2 regions of the Syntrophotalea acetylenivorans genome follow, and region 1 is predicted to be linked to the other one. Evidence: riboswitches for the same ligand, from Rfam matches in the RefSeq annotation. Region 1 holds a riboswitch; the other holds the start of a gene.
What was found. A riboswitch is a leader RNA that binds a small molecule or an ion and turns the genes downstream of it on or off. The one in region 1 is predicted to bind cobalamin.
Positions count from the first base shown of each region.

Region 1 (3,405 bases):
AACAGGCGCACCGCCGAAACGGAAGCCGGTTCAATTTCGAACAACAGGTAATGTTTGGCCGGCAGGCCGAGCCAATGGCAGATCAGGGCGCGTATGACGCCGCCGTGGGTGAAAATTGCAACCGGCGAAGTCTGCGACGCGGCAGTCCGGGCGATACGCTCAGCTGCTTTTTGGATGCGGTGCAAGAAATCGGCGTAGGCTTCCCCTCCGGGGAAACGAAAATCGCTCTCCAGACCTGCCCAGCTGTCGACTTCGGCGGGATAATCTCGGGATATTTCCGCAAAGGAAAGCCCCTCCCAACGTCCAAAGTCGATCTCCCGCAGATTTGCGTCCTGTTGACAGGCCAGGTCGAGCTCCGAATGTGCGAGGGTTTGTCGTACCCGCAGCATGGGGCTGCAGAAGGCTTCCCGACAGCTCTTTAAGTCCGGACGGCCTGCCAGGGCGGCAGCCTGTCGCCGGCCGATGGGACCCAGGGGGACATCGTTCCGGCCGACGAATCGGCCCTTCAGCGCGTCGCCCGTATCGCCGTGACGGATTAGAAAGACCTGTGCGCCGCTCATGCCGCGATCCCTTCCATCAGCCTGCTCAGTAGGGCAAAAGCGCTTTCCTGTTCCGTGGCACCGGCCAATTCTTCCTGTAAATTGGGATGGAACCACTGCATTTTAGGAACGGCCGAGACCACTTCGCCGATCACGATTATGCCGGGCCCTTCGTTGCCGTCCGCCTCCTGTTCCACTTTTTCAACGATACTGGCCAAGGTGCCGATAAAACATTTTTGTCGGCAGGTGGTACCATCGGTGATAAGGGCCACCGGGGTGGTGGCCGGCCGACCCTGGCATACCAGTTTTTCGGCCACCGTGGCGAGCATGCTCTTGCCCATAAGCAGGATCAGGGTATCGGGCCCTCCGGCCATGCGCTGCCACTGTTCACCGCTCAGGCCGGCGCCGTTTTTTTTGTGGATGGTGTAAACCCCGAAGGATGAACCGTATTCGCGGTCAGTGATGGGGATTCCGGCGTAGGCCGGGGCTGCGGCCACGCAACTGACGCCGGGTACGATTTCGAAGGGAATGCCGGCGGCGAACAAGGCACGGGCCTCTTCACCGCCACGGCCGAAAATTGTCGGATCGCCTCCTTTGAGGCGGGCGACCTTGCGGCCCTGGCGGGCCAGGTCGAGCATCAGCCTGGTAATGTCTTCCTGACTGTATTTGTAGTTGCCCTTGCGTTTGCCGACATCGATCTTTTCGGCGTTCGGGGCGTATCGCGTCACCAGTAAAGGATTAGCAATGGCGTCGAACAACACCACATCGGCAGCTTGCAAGCAGGCCGCTCCCTTGACGGTGAGCAGGCCCGGATCACCCGGTCCGGCCCCGATCAAGGATACTTTTCCCGGGGGGGAATCTCCCTGAGGGGATTTGGCCGGGGAGAGGGTAGCGGGTTCCGAAAATGCCGTGGCGGCGGATTGCAAGCCGGGAAGGGTGAAGTCTCCATCAGTGGGCAGGTCGCCGCGCATCACGAGAATGCCGGCATCGCGGGCCTCCCTGGTGACCTGGCTATTGATGGCAGGATCGTCGGCATCGGCAATGACTAAAAAGACGTTTTCAAGATCTTTCTGTCGGTAGGGTTGCTGCCGTAAGTCTACGCATCGCAGTTGCGCACCCTGGTTGCTCAGCCGGGGAGTAAGTGATTGAACGAGGAGACCGTTGCCGACCAGCAGACAAAGCCGCCCCCGGATGGATAGATGAATCGGCAGGTGCATGGATACCTCCCCTGAAAAGAAAAATCCCCGGAGCCAAAAGCTCCGGGGATATCGTTTTTTATCCGCCAGCTATCGATATGTACACGTGTAGGGATTGCCTGACCTTTATCCTCGAAGGCCGCGACAGCACGTACATAGGACAGGCAGGTCTTCTGGCTTCCGGATCATCCTACCAGCCACGCCTTCCCTTTTATGAAAAAAAAGTGGCATCGTGTGGCTATCGTCACCGGTTACAGCGGCGGGACCGCGACGGATTTACACCGTCTTCCCTGTTAGGTTGGTTAAACACCTGTCCTGGATCAAATTGTGAAGTAAAGAGTTGGAACCTGAGAGCGTAACAATAAAATTGTTGCGAAGCTTTCAGTTTTCGATCTCTCAACCTGTTTATATTTCTAACAGAGGCTTCAACCGAAAACAATCCCTCATCGGAGGTATTTCTCCATTGCGCAACAGCCGGCCGAAAGCATGTGGCCACGAATTATGTTCCGCTCCAGGCATGGAGCGTCTTGTCCACGACTCAGTCTATGATGTGTTTTTCCTTGGCGGCGATGACCGCTTCCAGGCGGCTTTTTGCCTCCAGCTTTTTGAAGATGTTCTTGATGTGCGTTTTGACTGTTTCGGTGCTGATGTAGAGGGAATCGCTGATTTCTTTGTTGCCTTGCCCGCGGGCAAGGCATTCGAGAATCTGTTTTTCCCGTTTGGTGACCAATTTATCCGCGTTTTCACTAGCGGAAGTATTCTCCCATTCGATGGCCAGGTCCATGAGGTAGGGCGACATGGGTTGCTCATTGCGGGCAAAAGCGCGGATGACCTCGACCAGTTCGCTGATGTCTATGCTCTTGAGGATATAGCCGTTGGCGCCAGCCTGCATGGCTTCTTCGATGTAATGCCGGTCACTGTAGGAGGAGAAGATGAGCAGTTTCATGTCGGGGTATTGCTTGCGCAGGAGGCGGATGGCGGCCATCCCTGAAAGGCCCGGCATGTCGACATCGATCAGGGCGACATCCGGTGGGTTTGTTTTGATCTTTTCCACGGCTTTGAAGCCGTCGTTGGCTTCGCCGATAAAGTCGATGTCGGCATGCTGGCTGAGACTCATGCGCAACCCAGTGCGCAACAGGGGATGATCGTCGGCTAGAAAGACTTTAAACGGTTTGTCGTGCTGCATGAATCCCCCTCTCTTATCACGGTGGTTTAGTGTCCGCGCTGGCTATTTTCGTCCGTCACGGGCAGTGCCAGACTGATGCGAAGCCCATCCTCTGTTGTTTCCGCCAAGATGTGTCCCCCGTGGTTCTCGACCACTAGTTTACAAAAATGCAGGCCCAGTCCCAGCCCCTTTTTTTCGCCGGGTTTTTTGTGGCTGCTGGTAAAAAACCTGTCGAACAGCAGGTCTAGTTCCTCCCGAGGCGGACGGTCACCGCAATTGTGAAAGGACATTTCGATGTAAGAAACCCCCTCCTGCAGTGGAGGGAAAACAACGGCTCTTTCGTCGGTCGCCATCAACTGTTTGGTTTCAATGATGATCGATCCTTCTTCAGGGCTGAACTTGATAGCGTTGTCCAGCAGGTTGGCGAACACACGCATCAGGCGGAGGCGGTCACCAAAAAATATCTGTTCCTCCTGTACATCCGATCGATAGACGATGTTGAGTT
Region 1 covers NZ_CP015519.1:1,350,190-1,353,594, reverse strand. Annotated here, with positions in the region: gene A7E78_RS06200 (histidine phosphatase family protein) at 1-560, opposite strand, end outside; gene cobA (uroporphyrinogen-III C-methyltransferase) at 557-1,756, opposite strand; cobalamin riboswitch at 1,882-2,064, opposite strand; gene A7E78_RS06190 (response regulator transcription factor) at 2,274-2,921, opposite strand; gene A7E78_RS06185 (PocR ligand-binding domain-containing protein) at 2,948-3,405, opposite strand, start outside.

Region 2 (3,405 bases), 1.2 Mb from region 1:
GTTTTAAGGCTGCAGTGTGGGAAAGATACCATGCTATGCTCAGAAGGTATACTCTCCACCGATATAACCACTGATGCCAGGGGTGCCGAACCCCCAGACCTCTTCGTAGTCCTCGTCAAGTATGTTTTCGGCTCGGGCAAAAAGGCGTAATTTTTCAGTGACGTTGAAAGAAACAGCTAGGTTAAGCAATGTATATTTGTCAAGCTCAACTCGATCGTAGTCCCCCGTTTCCAGGTTGTAGGGATCATCTTCTCTTTCTCCCACACAAATTACGTCGATGTTGATGTTGCCTTTTTGCATAAACTGATAGTTTGCATTAGCGCTAAATTTATTGCGAGGAATTCTTAAAAAATCTTTTGCATCCTCGACATCAGTATAGGTGTAAGAGGCGGAGAGAATAAAGTTCGCAATGGGTTGCCATGATGCGCCAATCTCAATTCCTTTGGTTTTGGCGTCTTTAACGTTGTCATACGTAGCATACCCGGCTGGGTTGTAGGAATTTTTAATGAGGTTGTTGAACTTGTTTTCAAAGTAAGTTGTGCTCAGCTTGATCCTGTCATTAAGCAGCGTTTGTTCTACGCCAAAATCCCAGCTTCTATTTTCCTCGGGTTTGAGGTCTGGGTTGCCAAGAGTATCTAATGTGCCAAAATTTACGCTAGAGTATGTTGCGTTCTCAAGGCGTTGCACAAGAGAAGGGGCCTTATAGCCGGTTCCATGGCTTGCTTTGATTTTTGTTTTCGTTTTCTCAACCAGATAGCTTGCCGCTATCTGGTAGGTAACTTTGGAGGCAAAGTCACTATGGTCGTCAAGTCGCAGGCCAATGGTTGTAAATAAAGCATCGGAAATATTGATATGGTCCTGGAGATAGTAGGCGAGAGTATGGGCCTCTTCATTATTGGTCTCAGAGGTATAAGTAAAAAAACCTGCAACTGGATCTACTCCTTGTAGAAATGCCTTATTGTCTGCCTTCTCTTTTTCGTAGTCTATCCCTAGAGTAATGGTGTTATTTTTTATATAAAAGTTGTTCTGCCAGTCAACTTTATAAGTTTGCCCCTCAAACTGGCTATCGTCAAAGGCCAGGGGATTGATCGCGTCAGGTTTGTTTTGAAAGGTTCTGTCGTAGTCTGAAAAAGAAAAACCGATTTTTTGTTCCCAAAGGTCATTAAAGAGTGCGAATCTGGTTTGGAGGCGCAGGAAAGAAGACTCTGATTTGCCAACATAATTTGGGTCGTCAGCAGAAGGTCCGCCACCCAGGTCCAGGTCGCTTTCGGCGTCATTAAAGCGGAAAATCAAATCAAAATCGAAATTTTCGGTTGGCGTTAAGCCAATCTGGCCAGAGACTGCGATGTTTTCATAGCCATCCCTTTCCCTGTTCCCGTATGACTTGGCGGCACTGCTTATACCATCGGATTCAAGGTATGAGGCCATTAGGGAATAATTGTGGAGTTCGCTGCCACCGCTTATTGAGAATTGTTCTTTGTGTGTTTCATAGGAGCCACCTTCGGCCGCAACCTGAACTTGGGGCTTCCCTGCCCCTTTTTTGGTAAAAATTTGAATTACACCTCCAAGGGCGTCTGATCCGTAGAGCGTGCTTGCGGGGCCCCTGACGATTTCGATTCGTTCGATATTGTTGGTTAAAAGATGGGCAAAATCAAAAAGCCTGTTAGGCGAACTGGGGTCGTTGGCTTTAACCCCATCGATCAATACAAGAGTGTGTTCAGAGTTGGCACCGCGTAAAAAAACAGATGTTAGCTGACCAAGGCCCCCAGAGCGAGAAACGTCGAGCCCAGGCACGCTTCGCAGTACCTCTGTGACAGTGGCCTGCTGTTTGAGTTGAATTTCTTCTTTGGTGATAACTGTCACGGAACTTGCCACCTCCCGCGCCGGGGTCTCCAGCTTGGTAGCAGTAACGATGATCGGTTCGAGAGTTTGCGGGGTTTGTGACCAGGCGTGGCTCGTCTGCAAAAGCAAACCAGCCAGGGCCACAGCAAGGATTTTGTGCATAGTGAACTCCTCTTTGTGCCCAGGCGGGGGTAGGCGCAAAGAGGAACGCGAAGAAGGGTGTGGCTCCAGGGATAACAGAGCCACATTTCATGTCCGCCTCAGCCCACCTTCCCATAAGCCCGGGGAAGATGATGTGGGTTATCCGTAGCGGCAGGTATTCTGGCTCGCGCTTCGTTCGCAGGACCGCCTTCCCAGCTTTTCTGGCCAGTGGCATTTCGGTCCGTTGTCCGCGCTTACAGTGGCGGGTCCGCGGGGGATTTGCACCCCACTTCCCTTTTCAGCCCAACGGGGCACCGACGGATATGTGATTTTGGTTATTCAGTCCATTGGCCAGACGCTCATTAAGGATAACAGTTATGCCTGGCCTGTAAATCACCCGCAGGGGTGAAAAACAAAATAATCCGATGCTGGAGAGGTTTAGCCGCCCCCGACCTTGGGGAACAGGGACAGGGTTTGTCCGTCTGTCAGGACAGTTTCTGTATCCACGTGGCGGCCGTTGATCAGGGCTACGCCCAGTTCAGGATGGTCAATATCTAAAGCGGTGAGAACATCACCAACAGTAGCATCTTTCGGGTATTCCCGGTCTTCTATCTTGAAGCGATCATTGCGAAAAATAGCAAAAAGTTTCACTGTAATCTTCATGGACAGCAGGCCTCGAATAGGGTGGAGCGGTTGAATACAAAAAGTTGTGGGCACCCGGCACGGGTGCCCACAACGGTTTAACCAATTGCATCTACGAAATTCTTAGAAGTTCCAGAATTCGTCGATTTCTTCGCCGGAGAAATCCCAAACCACGTTGTGGGGCGGGATGGGCTCGTACTCGAAGAACTCGGGCAGACGATCGTCGGCGTTGGTGAAGCCAGCGGCGTCGTTGAAGGCCTTTTCGGTCTTCAGGATGTACTTGCCGAGCTCAACTACGTCGTCGCCGGTCAGGCTGATGCCGTAGCGGGCGTTGATCATGTCGATCAGAGCAGGCAGACACTCGGGGATATCCAGCGCCGGGAAGGCGATGAAGATACACATACCGGTGCTGTCGACGGACGCGGTAGCGATGGACAGGTTACGGGAAAGCTCAACCTGACCTTCTTTTTGCAACGGATCGATGTGACCGCCAACCTGCAGGATGTTGGTAGCGATGGAGTAACCGGCAGTGTGGTCGGCACCCATGGTAGAGGTAGCGTAGGTGATGCCGATACCTTTAACCGAGCGAGGATCGTAAGCCGGGATGCCCTGGCCCTTAACAACCGGTACACGGGTCAGACCGTAAGCTTCACCTACGGACTTGGTGCCGTTGCCGAGGATGCGGCCGAGAGGAGTGGCTTTGCCGATTTCTTCGTTCATCACGCGCAGGGTTTCTTTGCCGTCACCCCAGGGAATAACGCCGGCTTCCATGGCGACAGC
Region 2 covers NZ_CP015519.1:2,512,233-2,515,637, forward strand. Annotated here, with positions in the region: gene A7E78_RS11545 (TonB-dependent receptor plug domain-containing protein) at 40-2,004, opposite strand; cobalamin riboswitch at 2,137-2,315, opposite strand; gene A7E78_RS11550 (MoaD/ThiS family protein) at 2,422-2,646, opposite strand; gene A7E78_RS11555 (aldehyde ferredoxin oxidoreductase family protein) at 2,749-3,405, opposite strand, start outside.
Region 2: it holds a riboswitch for cobalamin, as region 1 does, so the genes downstream of both, A7E78_RS11545 (TonB-dependent receptor plug domain-containing protein) here and cobA (uroporphyrinogen-III C-methyltransferase) in region 1, are expected to answer to the same signal.